Regions from separate parts of the Bradyrhizobium sp. BLXBL-03 genome, predicted to be linked through region 2. Evidence: predicted binding sites of a transcription regulator. Region 2 holds the regulator's gene; the other holds the start of a gene.
The links. The regulator PhoB, encoded in region 2, activates phosphate uptake and scavenging genes when phosphate is short. The targets are predictions, from matches to a motif close to TGTCATNNANCTGTCAT.
Positions count from the first base shown of each region.

Region 1: ACNJX9_RS27650 (putative 2-aminoethylphosphonate ABC transporter substrate-binding protein) is a predicted target of PhoB. The motif match lies at 2,503-2,519, and genes of this name have one in related genera.

Region 1 covers NZ_CP182470.1:5,755,770-5,767,588, forward strand. Annotated here, with positions in the region: gene ACNJX9_RS27640 (MFS transporter) at 96-1,313, opposite strand; gene ACNJX9_RS27645 (LysR substrate-binding domain-containing protein) at 1,440-2,351, shown strand; gene ACNJX9_RS27650 (putative 2-aminoethylphosphonate ABC transporter substrate-binding protein) at 2,638-3,618, shown strand; gene ACNJX9_RS27655 (putative 2-aminoethylphosphonate ABC transporter ATP-binding protein) at 3,723-4,826, shown strand; gene ACNJX9_RS27660 (putative 2-aminoethylphosphonate ABC transporter permease subunit) at 4,843-6,561, shown strand; gene ACNJX9_RS27665 (TIGR03364 family FAD-dependent oxidoreductase) at 6,558-7,709, shown strand; gene phnX (phosphonoacetaldehyde hydrolase) at 7,706-8,521, shown strand; gene pbfA ((R)-1-hydroxy-2-aminoethylphosphonate ammonia-lyase) at 8,518-9,876, shown strand; gene ACNJX9_RS27680 (phosphorylase) at 10,134-10,883, opposite strand; gene shc (squalene--hopene cyclase) at 10,880-11,819, opposite strand, start outside.
Region 2 covers NZ_CP182470.1:8,057,126-8,068,944, forward strand. Annotated here, with positions in the region: gene apaG (Co2+/Mg2+ efflux protein ApaG) at 56-448, shown strand; gene ACNJX9_RS38015 (Hsp33 family molecular chaperone) at 571-1,590, opposite strand; gene argF (ornithine carbamoyltransferase) at 1,754-2,677, opposite strand; gene ACNJX9_RS38025 (aspartate aminotransferase family protein) at 2,677-3,879, opposite strand; gene ACNJX9_RS38030 (GcrA family cell cycle regulator) at 4,347-4,859, shown strand; gene phoB (phosphate regulon transcriptional regulator PhoB) at 4,951-5,664, opposite strand; gene phoU (phosphate signaling complex protein PhoU) at 5,687-6,403, opposite strand; gene pstB (phosphate ABC transporter ATP-binding protein PstB) at 6,415-7,236, opposite strand; gene pstA (phosphate ABC transporter permease PstA) at 7,233-8,078, opposite strand; gene pstC (phosphate ABC transporter permease subunit PstC) at 8,080-9,069, opposite strand; gene pstS (phosphate ABC transporter substrate-binding protein PstS) at 9,217-10,230, opposite strand; gene ACNJX9_RS38065 (ATP-binding protein) at 10,380-11,672, opposite strand; gene ACNJX9_RS38070 (lysylphosphatidylglycerol synthase domain-containing protein) at 11,709-11,819, opposite strand, start outside.

The DNA.
Region 1 (11,819 bases), 2.3 Mb from region 2:
CGTATTTGGCGAAATTAACTTGACCCGTCGGGCAAAACACCGGCATGATGGCATGCTGCCCTGTCCCTATCAGAGCAGCAGCTCGTCGCAGCACCCTACCCCCGCTTATGGACTGTTTGCTTTTTCATGCCGGCTTGATGCAGTTTGATCAGGTCGGGATAGAGCGAACACAACGTCACGGCCACAATCGCAAGGCTGGCGGCCGCGCCGCCCTGCTTGTCGATCAGATATCCGAACAGAGGGGCGACCAGCGAGAACGATCCGTCTCCCGCCATGGACGCAACCGACATGGCCGTCGCGCGGCTATCCGAGTCGGCATACCGATTGATCAGGATACGCATGATCGGATCGGAGATACCCTGCGCGATCGCGTGAAGCGCAAGCCCTATGGAAACGATGACGATGCCGACCTTGCCTTCGGAGGCAAAGGACAGGCTCATGATGGCGAAGGCTGCCACGATCAGCGCCGTCTGCGTGTGCAGCAAGCCAAAGACGCGGCAGATCCGCTCGACGAAAAACGAGGCGACCAGCGATATGAACAGCAGCGCGGTGAAGCACGTGCCGATCCATTCCAGCGGCAGATGATGCAGATCCGAGAAGGGCTGAAAGGCCCAGAAGCCGGCCTTGACCCCGATCGTGATGATCGCAAATTGGAGAAGGACGCGGCGATACCCGGCGTTGCGCCGGACCAGCGAAGCTGCCGATGCGACGACGGCTCCGAGCGCCGTCTTTCGACGGCCTCCCTCTTTCAGGAAGATGGCCGCAACCGGCGCGGACATGAAGATCGCGATGGATGTGAGAATGAAGGTGCTGCCCATCGTGTACCAGGTCGCAAAGACCGATCCGAAGGCCGAGGCAACGCCCCGCGCGATGTTGCGCATGCCCCATCCGATCGATTCGACGCACTCATATTCTCCCGTCTTCGCGAGCGCCTTGTACTCGTCATACACCAGAGCGGAGTCCGTGCCTGATGCCATCGACATCGACAGGCCGAGTCCGGCCTCGAACAGCATCATCTGCCAATATTGGTCGCACCGCCCGAGACCGAGATAGCAGGACCCAGCCACCAGCGAGCCGAGAACGAGCGTGAGCTTCCGGCCGACGCTATCCGCAAACACGCCGCACGGGACTTCGCAACCCGCCTTGGCGATGTAGTAGAAGCTTTCCAACGAGAGAGCCGTTGCGAGTGAGAAGCCCAGGCTCTGGAAATACAAGACGCTGAACGCCACGTGAAAGTAGCTGTTGCGCGAGAACCGGAAGGCGATGAAGGCTAACCCGAACGGCTGTATCCTCATCGAGCGGCGATGCCCCATCACGCTGGTCTTCAAATCGTCCCGGACGCCACTGACGGGTCCGCATCGATCCTGCGTGACACCTTTGGTGAATTAGTTGCGTCGTGGCAATTGACAATTTCTAATACGCATTAGAAAAACCAAGGCATGACCTTCGCGGACCTGCCTCCCCTCAATGCATTGCGCTATTTCGAAGCCGCAGCACGCAGGAGAAGCTTCACCCTGGCGGCCGACGAACTCCACATCACCCAGAGTGCAGTCAGCCAGCAGATACGAAACCTGGAAAGCTTCATCGGCACCGCCCTGTTCAAGCGCGGCACCGCGACGGTCGTGTTGACCGACATCGGCAAGACATATTTCGAAGCCATCAGCAAGGCGCTCGAGCGCATCGATACGGCAACGTCCAAAGCCAGGACGACGCAGCGGAGCAAGAGGATCGAGCAGATCTGTCTCAGCGTGTCGCCGTCATTCACGCATCTATGGCTCGTCAAACGCCTCCCCAAGTTTCACCAGGAGGTCAAGGACATCCAGTTGGCGCTGAATGTCACCCGGCACTATGTGGATTTCGAAGTCGAGAACGTCGACATGGCGATCCGCCACGGCGACGGCGAATGGCCCGGCCTTCATGCCGATCTGCTGATGAAGGACCATATGATTGCGGTCTGTAGTCCACGGCTCTTTCAAGCGCGGGCAATGCCGAAGAGTCTGCCGGAGATCGCGAGCTATCCCATCATCGAGGACCCGGTCTACCGGTACTGGGCCCGCTACGCCCGCCAGACCGGCCACCAACTCGACCTGACCGACGCCATTCAGTACGACGATAGTGGCGTCATCGTCGAAGCCGCCATCGACGCGCAAGGCATCGCGATGGCGCGCGCATCCCTCGCTTCCGCGGCTCTTGCGCGCGGCCAGCTCGTCAAGCTGCTCGACGCCGATTTTTCCGACGCCCTCGGATATTACATCGTATTCCCGTCTGCCCATAAGGTTCGCCGCAGCGTGACACGCGTGAGCAAATGGTTGCGGCTGGAGGCCTCGCGCGAGCGAACCGAGTTGCGATGAGATGGCCTATCCCTCGACCAGGGCCCGGCCCCGGCGGTGCCACGTGACCGCTTCCCCGGTGCCGAAGTTGCAGTGCACTTGAGCGATACTGCACTCAAGATGTGCAGAGACACAGCAATCGAGGCGCGCCGTGCACAAAATCCGACATGCACGTCACGGGAATGTCATCTAACAATACCGGGTTCCCTGCCCTGACGGCGCCGGCCCCTGGCCAACATCGATGGAGCCCGACATGAACCTGTGCACGACAACCGGTCTGCGATGCGCTGTTGCGTCGATCGCCGCCATGTTCTGCCTCGCCACGACAGCTCGCGCGGCAGACCTCACCGTTTACACGGCCTTGGAGGCCGACCAGATCAAGCCCTACAAGGCCGCCTTCGAGAAGGCCAATCCCGGCATCAACATCCTCTGGGTTCGCGACTCCACCGGCATCATCACCGCGAAACTCCTTGCGGAGAAGGCAAACCCCAAGGCCGATGTGGTCATGGGTCTTGCCGCAACCTCGCTGATGCTGCTGCAGAAGGAAGGCATGCTGATGCCTTACGCGCCTGTCGGTCTCGACAAGGTCGACGCCAAGATGCGTGATCCAGACGCTACGCCGGAATGGGTGGGCATGGACGTCTGGGCATCCGCCTTCTGCGTCAACACCGTGGAAGCAGGCAAGAAGAACCTGCCCGAGCCTGCGTCCTGGGCCGATCTGACCAAGCCGGTCTACCAGGGACAGATCGCCATGCCGAACCCGGCCTCGTCGGGGACCGGGTTTCTGATGGTCTCCGCCTGGCTTCAGATGTTCGGCTGGGACGGCGGCTGGAAGTACATGGACGAGCTGCACAAGAACATCGCGGCCTACACCCATTCCGGCTCCAAGCCGTGCCGGCAGGCCGCCGCCGGCGAGTACGCGATCGGCCTCTCGTTCGAATATCGCGCCAACAAGACCAAGAAGGGCGGCGCGCCGATCAGCATCGTCCTGCCCAAGGAAGGCCTCGGCTGGGACATGGAGGCGATCGGCATCATGAAGACGACCAAGGAGGTGGATGCGGCGAAGAAGCTGGCCGACTGGGCGGTGACGCCGGAGGCCAACAAGCTCTACGCCGAGAACTTCGCCATCGTCGCGTTGCCGGGCATCGCAAGCTCCCTGGAGTTCGTCCAGGGTGATGTCGACAAGATGCTGATCAAGAACGACTTCGCCTGGGCCGCGGAGAACCGCGACAAGATCCTGGCGGAGTGGAGCAAGCGCTACGACGGCAAGTCAGAGCCCAAGAATTGAAGCACCTGAATTGAAGAGTCCGAACTGAGGGATCTGAGCCGAGGATTTCCGGGGCGACGAACCCGGCGGTGCATGGGCACCGCCGGTCATTGCGGGACAGACCAATGGACAGCACGCCAGCGACGGTGCCCTATCTCCGCATCCGCAACCTCTCGAAAAAGTTCGGCGCGTTCACCGCACTCGACGCCGTCGATCTCGACATCATGCCGGGCGAGTTCGTCTCATTCCTCGGGCCGTCCGGCTGCGGCAAGACAACGCTGCTCCGCGCCATCTCCGGCCTCGACGTGCAGACCACGGGGTCGATCCATCAAGGCGGACTAGATATCTCGACATTGCCGGTGGCCAAGCGCGATTTCGGCATCGTGTTTCAGTCCTACGCGCTGTTCCCGAACCTGACGATCAAGGACAACGTCGCCTACGGCCTTGTCTCCGCAGGCACGCCGCGCATCGCGATCGACAAACGGGTCAAGGAGCTGCTCGAACTCGTCGGCCTGCCCGAGCAGGCCGGCAAATATCCGGCGCAGCTCTCGGGCGGACAGCAGCAGCGCGTCGCGCTCGCCCGCGCGCTGGCGCTATCGCCCGGCCTGCTGCTGCTGGACGAACCGCTGTCCGCCCTCGATGCCCGCGTCCGGGCGCGCCTGCGCGGCGAGATCCGCGACCTGCAGCAACGCCTCAAGCTGACGACGATCATGGTGACCCACGATCAGGAGGAGGCGCTCACCATGTCCGACCGGATCGTGGTGATGAGCCATGGCAGGATCGAGCAGGTCGGCACGCCCGACGAGATCTACGGCCGCCCCGCGACGGCTTTCGTCGCCGACTTCGTCGGCAAGATGAACTTTCTGGAAGGACGCCTCGTCACCAGCAAGCGCGCTGATGTCAGCGGGGCCGTGCTCGATTTCGGCGAGGAAGTGCCGCTCGCCGAGGGCGCGGCCGTCACGGTCTGCCTTCGGCCGGAGGACGTGGTGGTGCGCGACATCGGCGAGCATGCGGACAATCGCCTCTCGGTCCAGGTCGGCGTGATGGAATTCATCGGCAATCATTTCGCGACGACCCTGCATGCGAGCGGCACCAACCTGAATTTCTCGGCGGACTTTTCCATCAACGCCGTGCGCGACCTCGGCATTTCCTCGGGCGCGACCATCGAGGTCGCACTGCCGCCGCAGCGGTTGCGCGTATTTGCCCAACCGCGCTCCGCGCCGGCCTAGACACGGGACAGCAGCGATGACGACCGAGACGCTGAGTCTGCCGGACCGTGCCGCTGCGATCGCACCGCTGCGGCAGAAGCTCGGGCGCGACGACTGGATCATGCGCGGCGCAGTGGTCGCGCTCGGTCTCTGGTTGATCGTCACCGTGCTATTGCCGCTCTGGGCGCTGCTGTCCAAGAGCTTCCAGGCGGCTGATGGCAGCTTCGTCGGCCTCGCCAATTTCCAGGCCTATTTCGCCAGTCCAGCGCTGGCCAATTCGATCTGGCACTCGATCTGGGTCTCGCTGCTGAGCACGTTCATCTGCGTTCTGCTCGCCTTCGTCTACGCCTATGGGCTGACCCGCACCTGCATGCCAGGGCGCGGACTGTTCCGCATCATCGCGCAAATCCCGATACTCGCGCCCTCGCTGCTGCCCGCGATCAGCCTCGTCTACCTGTTCGGCAACCAGGGCCTCGTCAAATGGATGCTGTTCGGCGCATCGATCTACGGCCCGATCGGCATCGTCATGGGCGAGGTGTTCTGGACCTTCCCGCACGCGCTCATCATCATCACCACGGCGCTGGCGATTTCGGACGCGCGTCTGTACGAGGCCGCGGAAGCGTTGCGGGCAAGTTCGCACCGCACCTTCTGGACGGTGACCATTCCTGGCGCACGCTACGGACTGATCAGCGCGGTCTTCGTCGTCTTTACTCTTGTCATCACCGATTTCGGCGTGCCCAAGGTCATCGGCGGCAAGTTCAACGTGCTCGCGACCGACATCTACAAGCAGGTGGTCGGGCAGCAGAATTTCCAGATGGGCGCGGTGGTCGGCCTGATCCTGCTGTTGCCGGCGGCGCTGGCCTTCGTCGTCGACCAGCTGATGCAGCGGCGCCAATTGGCGCTGCTCTCCGCGCGCGCCGTGCCTTACGCGCCCAAGCCCGACACCACGATCGATCGCGCCATGCTGGCGATCTGCTCGCTGATCGCGTTCGCGATCCTGGTCATTCTCGGCGTGTCCTTCTTCGCCTCGATCGCGACGCTCTGGCCCTACAATCTGACGCCCAGCTTGAAGAACTTCGACTTCGACATGATGGATGGCGGCGGCTGGCGCAGCTATTTCAACTCGCTAGTCATGGCCGGCCTCACCGCGCTGTTCGGGACCGCGGTGATCTTTACCGGCGCCTATCTGGTCGAGAAGACCCCGCGCTTTCGCGCTATCAGAGGCTTCGTGCAGTTTCTCGCGCTGCTTCCCTTGGCCGTTCCCGGGCTGGTGCTTGGCCTCGGCTACATCTTCTTCTTCAACAACCCGGCCAATCCGCTGAACTTCATCTACGGCACGATGGCCATCCTCGTCATCTGCACCATCTCGCATTTCTACTCGGTCTCGCACCTGACCGCGGTGACGGCGCTCAAGCAGATCGACCAGGAGTTCGAGACCGTTTCGGCATCGCTCAAGGTGCCGTTCTGGCGTACCTTCATGCGCGTGACCTTGCCGGTCTGCCTGCCGGCCGTGCTTGATATCGCCATGTACCTGTTCGTGAACGCGATGACGACCGTATCAGCGGTGGTCTTCATCTACGCGCCGCACACGACGCTTGCGGCCATCGCCGTGCTCAACATGGATGACGCGGGCGACGTGGCCCCGGCGGCAGCCATGGCCATGGTGGTGTTCGCCACAGCGGCCGTCACACGCGCCATCTATATGTTACTCACGCAGGGCTATCTTGCGCGCGCGCAGATGTGGAGAAAACGGTGAGCGTGTCCGGGGACGAATTCGATCTGGCCGTGATCGGCGGCGGCATCTGTGGTCTGGCCCACGCGCTTGCGGGCGTGCGCCGGGGCCTGCGGGTCGTGGTCATCGAGCGCGACGCTAGGGCGAACGGTGCCTCGATCCGCAATTTCGGCTTCGTCACCGTCACCGGGCAGCAACGCGGCCAGTGCTGGCAGCGGGCGATGCGGTCGCGGCAGGTCTGGGCCGAAGTGGCCGCGGCCGCGGGCATCAGGATCGAGCATGCCGGGCTTGCGGTCGCGGTGCGACGGCCGGAAGCCGCGGCGGTGCTCGAGGCGTTCCGCGCCACCGAGATGGGCGAAGGTTGCGAGCTTCTGAGCCCGCTTGAGGCGGGCCGCCGCTTCCCGATGCTGCGCACCGACGATCTGCAAGCCGTGCTGGCGAGCCCGCACGATTTGCGGGTGGAGTCGCGCATTGCCGTGCCGGCGCTGGCGAAGTGGCTCGCCGAGGTGCACGGCGTCACCTTCCTGTATCAGACGCTGGCCAGGGAGGTCGCCCCGCCTGACATCGACACCACGCGCGGGCCGGTCCGGGCCCGGCTCTGTGTGGTCTGCCCCGGCGACGATTTCCTGAGCCTCTATCCGGAACGCATCGGCGCGTACGGCCTCGTCCGCTGCAAGCTGCACATGTTGCGGGTCGCTTCAGTGAGCACGACGCCGCGCTTCAACGCGGCCGTGATGTCGGACCTCGGCCTCGTGCGCTATCTCGGCTACGCCGAACTGCCGGAGGCGGCCGCGCTGAAGCAGCGACTTGAATCCGAGCAGGGCGAGCATCTGGCCAACGGTGTGCATCTGATCGCCGTGCAGAGCGAGGATGGCTCGCTCGTCGTCGGGGATTCCCATCACTATGACGCGACGCCGGACCCGTTCGGTCCTGAAGCGGTGGACGAGTTGATCATGGACGAATTCCGCCAGGTCCTGGCCTGGCCAACAGCCGTCATCCGCGAGCGCTGGATCGGCACTTACGCTTCGGCGTCCGACCGGCTGATGCTGATCGATCGCCCATCTCAAACCGTGCGCCTCGTCATGATCACCAGCGGCACCGGCGCCAGCACCTCGTTTGCGATCGCCGAGGAAGTCATTGACGAACTGACATCCGGGAGCCGAGCGGCATGAGCGATACGTTCGAGCACGTCAGGGCCGTGGTGTTCGACTGGGCCGGCACGACGGTGGACCACGGCTCGCTGGCCCCGATGGGCGTGTTCGTCGAGGCATTCGCGCGCTTCGGCGTGACCATCACCGTCGACGAGGCACGCGGGCCTATGGGCATGGCCAAGCGCCCGCACATCGCCGCCCTCATGCGCCTGCCGAGGATCACCGCCGCCTGGCGCGACAAGCATGGACACGAGCCGACCGAAGCGGACATCGATGCGCTCTATCAGGTGTTCGTGCCGATGAATGTCGAGGTCGCCGCCCGCTACGCCGACCCGATCCCGGGCGTGGCTGAGGCTGTCGCTCACCTGCGGCGCCGCGGCCTGAAGATCGGCTCCAGTACCGGCTACACGCGCGAGATCATGGCCGAGGTCATTCCGGTCGCGGCCGCGCAAGGCTATGCGCCCGACAGCATCGTTTGCACCGGCGACACGCCCGATGGCCGGCCGGCGCCGTTCATGCTCTACAAGGCCTTCCTGGAGCTCGCGGTCTGGCCGGCCTGGAGCTGCGTCAAGGTCGACGACACCGGGGTCGGGATCAAGGAAGGCCTCAACGGCGGCTGCTGGACCGTCGGCGTTGCCGTCACCGGCAACGAGTTCGGCTTGTCGCTGGCCGACACGGCGGCGTTGCCGCCGCAAGCCTTCGCCGCGCGGCGCGCGGCCGCAATCGAGCGGCTGACGGACGCCGGCGCCCATTACGTGATCGACGGCGTCGCCGACATCATCCCTGTCATCGCAGCGATCGAGGGCCGGCTGGCCCGCGGAGAGCGGCCATGAGCTTGCCCGACATGAGCACGTCCGACATGAGCGCCGCCGAGGGCGACGTCAATCTATCGGCGGAGCGACTTGCATTCCAGCAGCGCCATCTCGACGCGCAGACAAAGCAATGGCTCGACGAGGATGAGCGCTGGTTCCTGCGACAGTCGCTGTCGACGCCGTGCCTGAACGTGGCGACTGGCGCCGAAGGCAGCCACATCGTCGATCTCCAGGGCCGGCGCATCCTCGATTTCCACGGCAACAGCGTGCATCAGGTCGGCTACGGTCATCCTCGCGTCGTGGCGGCCATCAAGTCGCAACTCGATACCCTGCCCTTCTGCCCGCGCCGCTATACCAACAGATCCGCCATCGACCTCGCCCGGCGCCTCGCCGAGCTGGCGCCCGGTTCACTCGAGAAAGTGCTGCTGGCTCCCAGCGGCTCAGCCGCCATCGGCATCGCCCTGAAGCTTGCCCGCTATGCGACGGGGCGACACAAGACCCTGTCGATGTGGGATGCATTCCACGGCGCCAATCTCGACGCGGTCTCGATCGGCGGCGAAGCGCTGTTCCGGCGCGGCGCCGGCCCGCTGCTGCCGGGCACGGAGCATGTGCCGCCGCCGGGCCTCGCCGCGCGCTTCTTCGGACAGGACGGCCGCGCGCATGAGCGCCTCGCCGACTACATCGATTATATCCTCGAGGTGCAGGGCGACGTCGCGGCCGTGATCGCCGAGCCGATGCGCTGGACCACGGTCGAGCTGCCCCCATCAGGCTTCTGGCCACGCGTGCGCGCGAGCTGCGACCGGCACGGGGCGCTCCTGATCTTCGACGAGGTGCCGAGCTGCCTCGGCCGCACCGGGACCATGTTCGTCTGCGAGCAGACTGATACCACACCCGACATTCTGGTGCTCGGCAAGGGTCTCGGCGGCGGCATCATGCCGATGGCGGCGATCGTGGCGCGGGCCGATCTCGACGTGGTGCCCGACGGCGCGCTCGGCCACTACACCCACGAGAAGAGCCCGGTCGGCTGCGCTGCGGCGCTCGCCACGCTCGATGTGATCGAGGACGAGCAGCTGCTCACCACGGCGCGCGTGCTCGGCGCACACGCGCTCGAACGGCTGCGATCGATGGCAGAGCGGTACAACCTGATATCAGAGGTGCGCGGCGCAGGCCTCTATCTCGGCGTCGAGATCGGCCGCCGCGACGAGCTTCATGCCAACGCGCGCGCGGAGCGCCTGTTGTATCGCTGCCTGGAAGCAGGTCTCAGTTTCAAGCTCGGCGGCGGCAACGTGGTCACGCTATGCCCGCCGCTGACGATCTCGCGGGACGAGCTCGACCAGGCTCTCGATATTCTCGAAGCAGCGATGTCGGGGTTGTAGGCCCCTTCCTTCTTCCGTAGCCCGGATGGAGCGCAGCGTAATCCGGGGCCGACGTCGCCTATGGCACAATCCCGGATTTCGCTTTCGCTTCATCCGGGCTACGCGCGCTCGATATTCTCGAAGCAGCGATGTCGGCCTTGTGAGCCGATCGCGACGCGCACACTTCGCGACGCGCGCTCCACCCGGCCCACGGCACCAACAAATAGGCCCGGTCGCTCGACCGGGCCTTTTCTGTGTTCTCGGTTCGAACAAACCGCTCAGATCGTCTCCGCCACCAGCGCCTCGCTGTCGACCAGCTCCGTGCCGATCAGGAAATCGCGGCAGCCGCGAAGCGAGCGCAGCGCGCGGTTGAAGTCGAGGCCTGTGGAGACCAGGGCATGGAGCGTTGCCGGATTGCGGACGATGCCGCGGAAGACCGCAGCAAGGTCGATCTGGCCATTGGGCTTGATGGCGGCGCGGGCGAGCGCCGGCAGCGCGCGGTGGGCGGGGTCGCTGATGACGCGGACCGCGGCGAAGGGCAGGCCGGCCTCGGCGGCATAGGCGGCGGCGATGTGGCTCTCCATGTCGACGGCGAAGGCGCCGGTCTCGGAATGCAGCGCCGCCTTGCAGGATGAGCCGGTGACCACTTCCTCGGCACCGGCGAGGCTGCCACGCACCACCCGGCGGCGGCCGGAGGTCAGCTTGTCGATGAGGTCCTCGCTGAGCGACAGGCCGGCGGCCCAGCGGGCATCGCCCGAGAGCACCTCGGAAGCCACCACGACGTCGCCGGAGCGCAAGCTCGGGTCGAGCCCGCCGGCCACGCCGAACGAGATCACGCCGCGAATCGTCTGGGGATCAACCACCGTCAGCAGCGCGCGCAACTGCGTCGGGCTGCTGGACGAGCAAATGACCGCCATCCCGGGGCCGGCGGCAATGCGGGCCTCCTGAACAAGTCCAGTCACGATCAAGATCGGCCGCGGATCAATGGCATTGCCCGCGGTAACATAGTCCCCCGTCCCCAAAGTCACATTCCGACCCCTACCACCCTGCTGTTGGTGTTCCGCAAGTTCCGATATCGCGCCAGCGCCCACAGCGGAAAGAACTTCGGGTAACCATGATACCGTAGATAGAACACGCGGGGGAAGCCTGTGGCGGTGTAGCGCTGCTCGTCCCACAGTCCTTTTTCGTTTTGTGTTGCAATCAGGTACTCCACCCCGCGGGCGACGGCCGGGTGATCAACCTCGCCAGCAGCCATCAAGGCAAGCAAGGCCCATGCCGTTTGCGAGGCGGTGGAGGGGGCAGGTTCCCATCCCCGGTAGTCCAGCCGGTAGCTGACGGCGTCCTCGCCCCAGCCGCCGTCCTTGTTCTGGATCGAGGCCAGCCAGGCGGCGGCCTTTCGCATCATAGGGTCGTCGTGACGGACACCGGCCATGTTGAGAGCACACAGAACCGACCAGGTTCCATAGATGAAGTTCATGCCCCAGCGGCCATACCAGGACCCCTCGGGGTGCTGGGTCTTGCGCAAATAGGCGACGCCGGCGGCGACGTGCTTGCTGGTCCTCTCGGTCTCGCCGAGCTGGCCGAGCATCGAGATGCAGCGCGCCGTGACGTCCTCGGTCGGCGGATCGAGCAGCGCGCCATGATCCGAGAACGGGATGTTGTTCAGGTAATATTCGAGGTTGTTGACGTCGAAGGCGGCCCAGCCGCCGTCGTCGCTCTGCATGCCCTCGATCCACTCCCGGCCGCGGTCGATCGCGGCATCGTAGCCGGTGGTACCGTGCTCCCTGCGCATGCGGTCCATCGACATCACCACCACGGCGGTGTCGTCGAGATCGGGATAATGCGCATTGTTGTACTGGAACGCCCAGCCGCCCGGACGCGCGTCGGGGCGCTTCACGGCCCAATCGCCCTTCACCTGAAGCTCTTGCCTCGGGATCAGCCAGTCGAGGCCCTGCTTGGCCGCA
Region 2 (11,819 bases):
CCAAGGCCGCCTGGGGCGTTTGGTTCCTGGCCGGGTTTTCGTTATGATGACAGCCATGTACCGCGCCGTGACCCGCCAGATCGAAGTGACCGTCGAGCCGAACTTTGTTCCGGAACAGTCCTCGGCCGACCGCTCGCGGTATTTTTGGTCCTACACCATCGTGATCACCAATTCGGGCGACGAGACCGTGCAGCTCAAGACGCGGCACTGGATCATCACCGATGCCACCGGGCGGCAGCAGGAGGTCAAGGGCGAGGGCGTGATCGGCGAGCAGCCCGTGCTCGCCCCCGGCGAACGCTTCGAATACACCTCGGGCGTGCCACTCTCCACCGCCTCCGGCTTCATGACCGGCCGCTACCTGATGGTCAGCGAAACCGGCGAGCGCTTCGAGATCGACGTGCCGACGTTCTCGCTGGACAGCCCCGACAACAAGCGGGTGTTGAACTAGAGGCGGCGCCAAGCGCGGTATCGTAGGATGGATTAGCCGAAGGCGTAATCCACCACTGACCGTTTCCGCAGAGAGAAAAGAGGTGGATTACGCTTCGCTAATCCATCCTACAATGCTGGCGCCTACGCGTCTTCCACGCCCGCTTCATCCGGCGTGAATTCGTACACCGAGCTACAGAACTCGCAGGTCACGACGACCTTGTCGTCCTTGACCATGGCGCTGCGATCGTCAGGCGAGAAGCTCTTCAGCATGGACGCGACCGCGTTGCGCGAGCAGGAGCATTGCGCTTTGAGGACCAGCGGATTGAACACGCGCACGCCGCGCTCGTGGAAGAGGCGGTAGAGCAGCCGTTCACCGGAGAGATCGGGATCGATCAACTCGACGTCCTCGACCGTCTCGATCAGCGAGCGCGCCTCGACCCAGGCATCGTCTTCGGCGACGCTGTGAGCCTCAAGACCCTCGGGCGCATCGCCGGGATGCAGATCGGCCTGCCGCGCGCGCTCCGGCGCCTTTGGCAAAAACTGCATCAGCATGCCGCCGGCGCGCCAGCGGTGCTTGCCGCCGTCGCTCGAGCGCCACTCCTCGCCGACCGCAAGGCGCACGCGCGTCGGGATCTGCTCGGAGCGCAGGAAATATTCGTGGGCGGCGTCTTCCAGGCTGCCGCCGTCGAGCGCGACCAGGCCCTGGTAACGGCTCATATCGGGCCCCTGGTCGATGGTCATGGCGAGATGACCGCGGCCGAGCAGCGTGCCGGAATTCATTCCAGGTTCCTTGGCATCACCGAGGCGCTCGGCATCGAAGCGCGCATAGGCGCGCAGGCGATCGGGCGCCTGATAGTCGACCACCAGGAACGACACCGGCCCGTCGGTCTGGGCCTGCAGGATGAAGCGGCCCTCGAATTTGAGCGCCGAGCCGAGCAGCGTCGTCAGCACGATGGCTTCGCCGAGCAACTTGCCGACCGGTGCGGGATAATCATGCTTGGTCAGGATGTCGTCGAGCGCCGGGCCAAGCCGCACCAGACGGCCGCGCACATCGAGCGCATCGACCTCGTAGGGCAGCACGGCGTCATCGACGGGAACTGCGGAAGGCGCGCGAACCGGGCTTTCGGGCCTGGTTTTCATGTCGGGGGATTGGGAGACCATGGCGCTTTATCTGGGGTCGGAGGGCGGAAATGGAAGGGCCCCCGCATTCCGTGCTCAGAATGGCGGGCCGCGTAGCCCGGATGGAGCGCAGCGCAATCCGGGGAAGTCTTTCCGCGTTAAGAACCCCGGATTTCGCTGCGCTCCATCCGGGCTACAAGTGAGCCTACTTCACCGCGTCAAAACACCAGGCCAAAATGCCCTTCTGCGCGTGCAGGCGGTTTTCGGCCTCGTCGAACACGACGGACTGCGGACCGTCGATCACCTCGTCGGTGACCTCCTCGCCGCGATGGGCGGGCAGGCAGTGCATGAACAGCGCATCGGGCTTGGCCAGCGACATCAGCTTGGCATTGACCTGGTAGGGCTTGAGCACGTTGTGACGGTGCTCGCCCTCCTTGTCGCCCATCGACACCCAGGTGTCGGTGACGACGCAATCTGCGCCCTTCACGGCGGCCTCGGGATCGGTGCCGAGCACGATCGGCGCGCCCGTCGCCTTGATGAAGTCGCGCATCACCTTCTTCGGGGCAAGCTCCGGCGGCGTTGCGACATTGAGCTTGAACTTGAAGCGCTCGGCGGCATGGGCCCAGGACGCCAGCACGTTGTTGTCGTCGCCGGTCCAGGCCACGGTGCGGCCCTCGATCGGGCCGCGATGCTCCTCATAGGTCATGAGGTCGGCCATCACCTGGCACGGATGTGAGCGCCGCGTCAGGCCGTTGATGACGGGCACGGTCGCGTTCGCCGCGAGTTCCAGCAGCGCCTCGTGATTGAGGATGCGGATCATGATGGCGTCGACATAGCGCGACAGCACGCGCGCGGTGTCGGCAATGGTCTCGCCGCGGCCGAGCTGCATCTCGGCACCGGTGAGCATGATGGGCTCGCCGCCGAGCTGGCGCATGGCGACGTCGAACGAGACGCGCGTGCGGGTCGACGGACGCTCGAAGATCATCGCCAGCGTCTTGCCTTCGAGCGGCCGCACCGGCTGATGCGCCTTCTGCTTCGCCTTCATGGCGGAGGAGGCCGCGAGCATGCTCTTGAGCTCCGACAGCGGCAGCTCGTTGATGTCGAGGAAGTGCTTGGGTGCCTTGCTCATCAGCTTGCCGCCCGCTTGTTGCCTGACAGCGCCGTGCAGGCGCGCTCGAGCCTGACGATGCTGTCCTCGATTTCCGCCTCGGTGACGATCAAGGGCGGCAGGAAGCGCACGACATTGTCGCCGGCGCCGACGGTAAGCAGCTTCTCGTTGCGCAAGGCTGCGACCAGATCGCCTGATGGCACCACGGCCTTGATGCCGATCAAAAGCCCCTCACCGCGGATTTCGCTGACGATATCGGGATGACGGTCGATCACGGAGGCGAGCTTCTGCTTGAGCAGCAGCGACATCTTCTGCACGTGGTCGAAGAAGCCGGGCTTGAGCATGACGTCGAGCACGGCGTTCGCGGCCGCGATCGCCAGCGGATTGCCGCCGAAGGTCGAGCCGTGCGAGCCGGGGCCCATGCCGGCGGCCGCATCCGCGGTCGCCAGGATCGCACCGATCGGAAAACCGCCACCGAGCGCTTTCGCCAGCGACATCACGTCGGGTGTGACGCCGGTGCGGCGATGGGCGAAGAGATCGCCGGTGCGGCCCATGCCGGTCTGCACCTCGTCGAAGGCCAGCAGCAAGCCTTTCTCGTCGCAGAGCTGGCGGAGCGCCTTGAGGAAGGCTGAAGTCGCCGAACGTACGCCGCCCTCGCCCTGGATCGGCTCGATCAGGATGCCGGCGGTATGCGGGCCGATCGCCTTCTTCACGGCCTCGATGTCGCCATGCGGCACCTGGTCGAAGCCGTCCATCGGCGGACCGAAGCCTTCGAGATATTTTGCCGATCCCGTCGCCGCCAGCGTCGCCAGCGTGCGGCCGTGGAAGGCGCCTTCGAAGGTGATGATGCGATAGCGCTCCGGATGGCCCTTGGAGAAGTGATGATGGCGGACCAGCTTGATCACGCCCTCCAGCGCCTCGGCGCCGGAATTACAGAAGAACACGAAGTCGGCAAAGCTCTCGTTGCAAAGACGCGCAGCGAGCTTCTCGCCGTCAGGGCTCTGGAACAGGTTCGACATGTGCCAGAGTTTCGTGGCCTGCTCCTGCAGCGCCTTGACCAGCGCCGGATGGGCATGGCCGAGTGCATTGACCGCGACGCCCGAGGTGAAATCGAGATAGCGATCGCCATTGGTTGCGATCAACCAGACGCCTTCACCGCGCTCAAAACCGATATCGGCCCTGGCGAAAACGGGGAGCAAATGCGGCGCTGCGCTGTTGGTCATGACGATCTCTTTGGTGGTCACTTCGGATGTTTCGGACGGCCTGAACACGCATGGCGCAGCGCGTCATTTGGCCCGGAAAACGAAACGTGCCGCCTTTTAAGGGCGGCACGCGCGACTATCTTATGCCTGGCAATACGGGTGTCAATGCCGCCCGGAAAGCCTCGCGAAACGCTGAATCCGTAGTCTTGCGGTGGCGATTTTGCGGGATTTTCGCCACGGAACATGTGGAAGCGAGTCGGCGGACTCTTGCGCGTGAGTCACGGCATATTGTAGCGTTTGGCTTGTCAGATACGACATCTCGTGCAGCGGTTCTGATCCCAAAAGTCCTCATGTACCGGCGTAAACGTTCGGGCGCATCTGGCGCGCCCGGCGAGCCTTAAGGGATTCTGGCGGCACGGGTTTTTCGAAGCTTAGGCATTCGTCGTGAGGCCCCACAGATGGCTGGCGCCGGCGAAGGAAAGGATGCAATGACGGTTTTGACCTGGTCAGATGATCGCGTCGAGCAGCTGAAAAAGCTCTGGGAGGCCGGACTTTCGGCCAGCCAGATCGCCGCTGAGCTTGGAAACGTGACCCGCAACGCCGTAATCGGCAAGGTGCACAGGCTCGGCCTGTCCGGCCGCGCCAAGAGCCCCTCATCAGCAGCTCCGCGGCCGCGCAAGGCGCGTCCCGCACAGCACATGATGCGGGTGAGCCGCCCCATCGCGCGCGGCAACACCGCGCTGGCGCAGGCCTTCGAGGTCGAGGTCGAGGCTGAACCTGTTACCTACGACAACGTTGTGCCGATGAGCCAGCGGCTCTCGTTGCTCGAATTGAACGAGGCCACCTGCCACTGGCCGGTCGGCGATCCTTCAAGCCCGGATTTCTTCTTCTGCGGCGGCAAGGCGCTCTCAGGCCTGCCCTACTGCGCCCAGCACTCGCGCGTGGCGTATCAGCCGGCGGCGGATCGCCGGCGGGCGCCGGCGAAGCCAGGCACGCGCTGAGTACTTGGTTCAGACGACATCGTCGCGGGACAGGCCGGGACGAAAAAAAGCGCGCCACCAGGCGCGCTTTTTTTGTTTGCTGGCGGGCAGCCTAGCTTGAGGTCTGCTCAGCCTTCGCGAAGCGATCGTCGAGCGCGTAGCCTGCGCCGCGGACGGTGCGGATCGGGTCCTGCTCGCGGCCGAGATTGAGCAGCTTGCGCAGGCGGCCGATATGCACATCGACGGTGCGTTCGTCGATATAGATGTCGCGGCCCCAGACGCTGTCGAGCAGCTGCTCGCGCGAGAACACCCGGCCGGGATGCTCCAGGAAGAACTCCAGCAGGCGATATTCGGTCGGTCCGAGATCGATCGGCCGACCCGAGCGCGCCACGCGGCGCTTCTCGCGATCGAGCTCGATGTCGCCGAAGGCGAGCACGGTCGCGAGCCGCTCGGGGCTGGCGCGCCGCAGCAGGCCCTTGACCCGCGCGAGCAGCTCGGGCACCGAGAACGGCTTGACGATGTAATCGTCGGCGCCTGTGGCAAGGCCCCTGACACGCTCGCTCTCCTCGCCGCGCGCGGTGAGCATGATGATCGGCAGCTGCTTGGTGTCGGATCGCGTCCGCAACCGGCGGCACAGCTCGATCCCGGACAGGCCCGGCAACATCCAGTCGAGCACGATCAGATCGGGGATGTGCTCCTTGAGGCGGGTGTCGGCGTCGTCGCCGCGCATCACCGTCTCCACGTCATAGCCGTCGCCTTCGAGGTTGTAGCGGAGAAGCTCGGTCAGAGCTTCCTCGTCCTCAACCACCATAATGCGTGCGCCCATGGGCTCGTCGCTCCTTGCGTAATCAGGTGTTCGGGACCGTCGTGGCGAAGGTCGTCATGTCGCCCTTCGGCCGCTTGTCGGTGATGGCCTGGCCTTCGATCATGTAGAACACGGTCTCGGCGATGTTGGTGGCGTGGTCGCCGATCCGCTCGATGTTCTTGGCGCAGAACATCAGATGGATGCAGAACGAGATGTTGCGCGGATCCTCCATCATGTAGGTGAGGAGCTCGCGGAACAGCGAGGTGCAGATGGCATCGACCTCCTCGTCACCCTTCCACACCGTCATCGCCGCCGGCAGGTCGTGCGCGGCATAGGCATCGAGCACCGACTTGACCTGCTGCTGCACGAGGTCCGTCATGTGCTCGAGGCCGCGGAACAGCTTGAGCGGATGGAAATCCGTCTCCAGCGCTGCGACGCGCTTGCCCATGTTCTTGGCGAGGTCGCCGATGCGCTCGAGGTCGGTCGCAACCCGCATGGCGCCGACGATCTCGCGCAAGTCCACCGCCATCGGCTGGCGGCGCGCGATGGTCAGCACGGCGCGCTCCTCGATCTTCTTCTGCAGCGCGTCGAGCTCGGCATCGATGGTGACGACGCGCTGGCCCAGCGCGACGTCGCGGCGGATCAGCGCATCGACGGAATCGACGATCATGCGCTCGGCGATGCCGCCCATCTCGGCGACCAGGCGGGTGAGCTCCTGAAGGTCGGTGTCGAAGGCTTTTGCGGTATGTTCGGAAGCCATGTCCTGTCTCCTCAGCCGAACCGGCCGGTGATGTAATCCTGCGTGCGCCGGTCCGACGGCGACGTGAAGATCTTGCTGGTGTCGTCGAACTCGATCAGCTCGCCGAGATACATGAAGGCGGTCTTGTCGGAGACGCGGGCCGCCTGCTGCATGTTGTGGGTGACGATCGCGATGGTGTAGTTCTCGGACAGTTCCTGGATCAGCTCCTCGACCTTGGCGGTCGAGATCGGATCGAGCGCCGAGCAGGGCTCGTCGAACAGGATCACTTCAGGCCGCACCGCGACGGTGCGGGCGATGCAGAGGCGCTGCTGCTGGCCGCCCGAGAGCGACAGGCCGGAGGCGTTGAGCTTGTCCTTGACCTCGTTCCACAGCGCGCCGCCGCGCAGCGCCTTCTCGACGCGGTCGTCCATCTCGGACTTCGAGATCTTCTCATAGAGGCGGATGCCGAAGGCGATGTTCTCGTAGATCGTCATCGGGAACGGCGTCGGCTTCTGGAACACCATGCCGACGCGGGCGCGCAGCAGGTTGAGATCCAGCTTGGGGTCGAGGATGTTGGTCTGGTCCAGCATCAGCTGACCGGTGACGCGCTGGCCCGGATAGAGGTCATACATCCGGTTGAAGATGCGCAGCAGGGTCGACTTGCCGCAACCGGACGGGCCGATGAAGGCGGTTACGCGGTTGGTGCCGAGCGTCATATTGATGTTCTTCAGCGCCTGGTGCTCGCCGTAATAGAAGTTGAGGTTGCGCACCGTCACCTTGGCCGGAGCTTCCGGCAGCGGCTGCTGCGAGGCGAGGTGCGCGTTGGAGCTCACGGATACGGACAAGTCGGTCATTTTGCGGTCCTCTCGGCACCGAGGATGCGGGCGCCAATGTTCAGGGCAAGCACGGTGAGCGTGATCAACAGCGCACCGCTCCAGGCGAGCTGCTTCCAATAGGCGTAAGGGCTCTGGACGAAATTGTTGATGGTGACGGGCAGGTTCGCCATGGTCTTGTTCAGGCCGAGGCTGAAGAACTGGTTCGACAGCGCGGTGAAGAGCAGCGGCGCGGTTTCGCCGGCGACGCGGGCGGTGGCGAGCAGCACGCCGGTGATGAGGCCGGAGCGGGCCGCACGATAGGCGATCCGCTTGATCACCAGCGAGCGCGGCAGGCCGAGCGCGGAGGCGGCCTCGCGCAGCGCATTCGGCACCAGCAGCAGCATGTCCTCGGTCGTGCGCAGCACCACCGGGATCACGATGACGGCGAGCGCGAGCGAGCCTGCGATCGCCGAGAAGCCGCGCATCGGCACCACCACCGCGCCGTAGATGAACAGGCCGATGATGATCGACGGCGCCGACAGCAGGATGTCGTTGATGAAGCGGATCACCGAGGTCAGCTTGTCGTTACGGCCGTACTCGGCGAGATAGGTGCCGGCGAACAGGCCGAGCGGCGCGCCGATGCCGACGCCGATCACGGTCATGATCAGCGAGCCGACGATGGCGTTGCGCAGGCCGCCTTCGGTCGAGCCCGGCGGCGGGGTATCGGCGACGAACAGGTCGAGGTTGAGGCCGGCAATGCCGTTGTAGAGCAGCGTGAGCAGGATCAGCGCGAGCCAGGTGACGCCGACGGCGGCGGCTCCGAAGCAGAGCCCACGGACGATGATGTCCTTGCGGCGACGGCGTACATAGATCGGGTTCATGTCACCTCCCCGCCTTCTTTTCCAGGCGCAGCAGCATCAGCCGGGCGGCGGCGAGCACGAAGAATGTCAGCACGAACAGCAACAGGCCGAGCAGGATCAGGCCGGACTGGTGCAGGCCGTCGCTCTCGGCGAATTCGGATGCGATCGCCGCCGAGATCGTGGTGCCAGGCGCGAAGATCGATGACGAGATGCGGAATGAGTTGCCGATGATGAAGGTCACCGCCATGGTCTCGCCGAGCGCGCGGCCCAGGGCCAGCATGACCCCGCCGATGATGCCGACACGGGTGTAGGGGATCACGACGCTGCGCACCACTTCCCAGGTGGTGCAGCCGACACCATAGGCGGCCTCTTTCAGCACCGGCGGCACCGTCTTGAACACGTCGACCGAGATCGAGGTGATGAAAGGCAGCACCATGATTGCGAGGATCAGCGCCGCGTTGAACAGGCTGAGATAGGACGGGGGACCTGCGAAGACCGCGCCCAGCACCGGGACGCCGTCGAAGATCTTGATCATGAAGGGCTGGAAGGTGTTGGCCAGGAACGGTCCCAGCACGAAGAAGCCCCACATGCCGTAGATGATCGAGGGAATGCCGGCGAGCAGTTCCACCGCCATGCCGATCGGGCGGCGCAGCCATTGCGGGCAGAGCTCGGTCAGGAAGATCGCGATGCCGAGACCGACGGGAATGGCGATCAGCATCGCAATGAAGGAGGTGACGAGCGTGCCGTACATTGGTCCGAGCGCGCCGAGCACGGGCGGATCGGCCGACGGCGCCCAGCGCTGCGTCCACAGGAACGCAAAGCCGTATTCCTTCATCGCCGGGAAGGCACCGACGATCAGCGACAGGATGATGCCGCCAAGGATGAGGAGCACCGAGATCGCGGAAAGCCGCGTGATCCAGTAGAAGGTGACATCGCCGAGCTTGAACGCGCTCAAGGCCTTGGCGCGATCATACGGACCGGCGGCATCAATTGCATTGCTCTCGACAGCCATATCTGCCACGCCGATCCCCTGTACCGGTTTATTTACGCTTGCTGTCAGTTTCGCGCCCCGGACGCGACGCGAAGCCGATCCGGGGCCGAAGTCGTGTGGTCCGCGATGCGGCCACTAAGGTCGCACCGCCTCCGGAGGACAAAGAGCTTAGCTCTTGATCTCGGCAGACCAGGTCTTCTCGATCTGCTGGACGACGCTGTCCGGCATCGGGATGTAATCGAGCTCCTCGGCTGCCTTGGCGCCGTTCTTGAAGGCCCAGCGGAAGAACTTGATGGCTTCCTGCGAGGCCGCCTTGTCGGTGGCATCCTTGTGCATGAGGATGAAGGTCGCCGCCGTGATCGGCCAGGACTTGTCGCCGGGCTGGTCGGTCAGGATGACGTAGTAGCCGGGCGCCTTGGACCAGTCGGCATTGGCGGCGGCCGCCTGGAAGGCCTCGGTGGTGGGCTCAACGGTCTTGCCACCCTTATTGACCATCTTGGTGTAGGTCAGCTTGTTTTGCTTGGCGTAGGCGTACTCGACATAGCCGATCGAATTCTTGGTCTGGCCGATGTTGCCCGAAACGCCTTCGTTGCCCTTGGCGCCGACGCCAACCGGCCATTCGACCGCGGTGCCCTCACCGACCTTGCTCTTCCAGTCGGCGCTGACCTTGGAGAGATAGTTGGTGAAGTTGAAGGTGGTGCCCGAACCGTCCGAGCGGCGAACCACGGTGATCGCCTCCGACGGCAGCTTCACGTTCGGATTGAGCTTCTTGATCGCGGCGTCGTCCCACTTGGTGATCTTGCCGAGATAGATGTTGGCGAGCGTCTCGCCGTCGAACACCATCTCGCCAGGCTTGACGCCTTCGAGGTTGACGACCGGAACGATGGCGCCCATCACCATCGGCCACTGGGCAAGGCCGTCCTTCTCGAGCTGCTCGGCCTTGAGCGGCATGTCGGTGGCACCGAAGGTCACGGTCTTGGCCTGAATCTGCTTGATGCCGCCGCCGGAACCGATCGACTGGTAGTTCAGACCGTTGCCGGTCTCCTTCTTGTAGGCATCAGCCCACTTCGAATAGATCGGGAACGGGAACGTCGCACCTGCGCCGGTGATGTCGGCAGCGAACGCCGCCGTCGTCGTTGCGGCGACCAAGCCGGCAGCGACGATCGTTTTGAGGAAATTCATGCTGGTCTCCATACAGGGGAGCGAAGCGCCATCCGCGCCCGATCGCGCTCCCGCGCCGCCCCTTTAGGAGCGGTCGGCTGAGCTTTTACGAAGGTTTCGTGACAGTCGGATGACAGTGCTAAGCGATTGAAACCGCGTTGTTTTATTGCCTAAACTAAAGTCTTGGCCTGGGGAAAACAGGCGGTGAAAGTCGCACCCTGCTTGGGCACGCTTTCGATCAAAAGACGGCCGCGGTGACGGTTAAGAATATGTTTCACCAGCGATAATCCGAGCCCCGTGCCGCCCTGCGAGCGGCTGTCGCCGACGTCAACCCGGTAGAACCGCTCGGTCAGGCGCGGCAGGTGCTCCGGCGCGATGCCGGGGCCGAAATCCCGCACCATGACCCGGATTTCCTGAGTTGCATCGGCGGGCGCCGGCAGCGTCAGCGAGACGATGACGCGTCCACCGGAGGCGCCGTATTTGAGCGCGTTTTCGATCAGATTTTCGAACAGGCGGAGCAGCTCCTCGCGGTCACCGGCGATCATGACCGGCCCGTCGGGCAAATGGGTCTCGACCTCGACCTGACGCTCGCGCGCCAGCGGCTCGAGCCCGTCGGCGACCTGGAAGATGATCGGCAAGAGATCGACCAGAGTGTCGGGCCGCACATGGGCCGACAGCTCGACCCGCGACAGCGACAAAAGGTCGTCGATCAGGCGCGCCATGCGGGTGGCCTGGTTGTGCATGATGCCGAGGAAGCGCTCGCGCGCCTTCGGGTCGTCCTTGGCCTGGCCCTGGAGCGTGTCGATGAAGCCGGACAGCGCGGCCAGTGGCGTTCGCAACTCATGGCTGGCATTGGCGACGAAGTCGGCGCGCATCTCCTCGACCCGGCGCAGCGGGGTCTGGTCGTGGAAGGTCATCAGCATGCATTTGTCGGCGCCGCCGAAATTGGTCGGCACCGGCACCGGGGTGATGATCAGCTCCATCCAGCGATCGACAGGCACATGGTCGAGATAGGTCGCGCGCCGTGGCTCGGTGGTGGCAATGGACTCGCGCAGCGCCGTGATGATCTCCGGCGAGCGCAGCGCGAACTGGGCGAGTTCGTTCTTGCGCAGCGCCGGCGCGAGCTGCGCGGCGGCCGCATTGAGATGGATGACCCGGCCGGCGCGGTCGAGCAGCACCGCCGGATCCGGCATGCCGGCGACGACCGCAGCCACCGCGGCGCTTTCCACCGGATTGACGCGCCTGACGTCCTCGCGCGAGGCGGCGGTATCATGCAGCCGCCAAGGGATCAGTGCCGCAGCCGCGATACAGACAAACACGGCGACGGCATGCACCACCGCCAACTCGCCGAGCGAGACTACGACCGACAGCGCCAGCGCCGCAGCGATCAGGACGATGGTCGAGTGCCGCAGCCGATCGGACCAGGGCTGCACCGTGGGAGACGAGGGAGCGTCGATCGCCATCGGGCCGGGCTTCTCCTTGGGTTCGCTCTGCGCCGGTCAGACGCCACCGCTATCGCTACGCTTTCTCACATAAGCGGCTTCAGGCGGTGGAGCTGGATCGAGCTTGAGCGCCGCCTGCTGCAGGCGTTTCGATCGGGCGCCGATGAT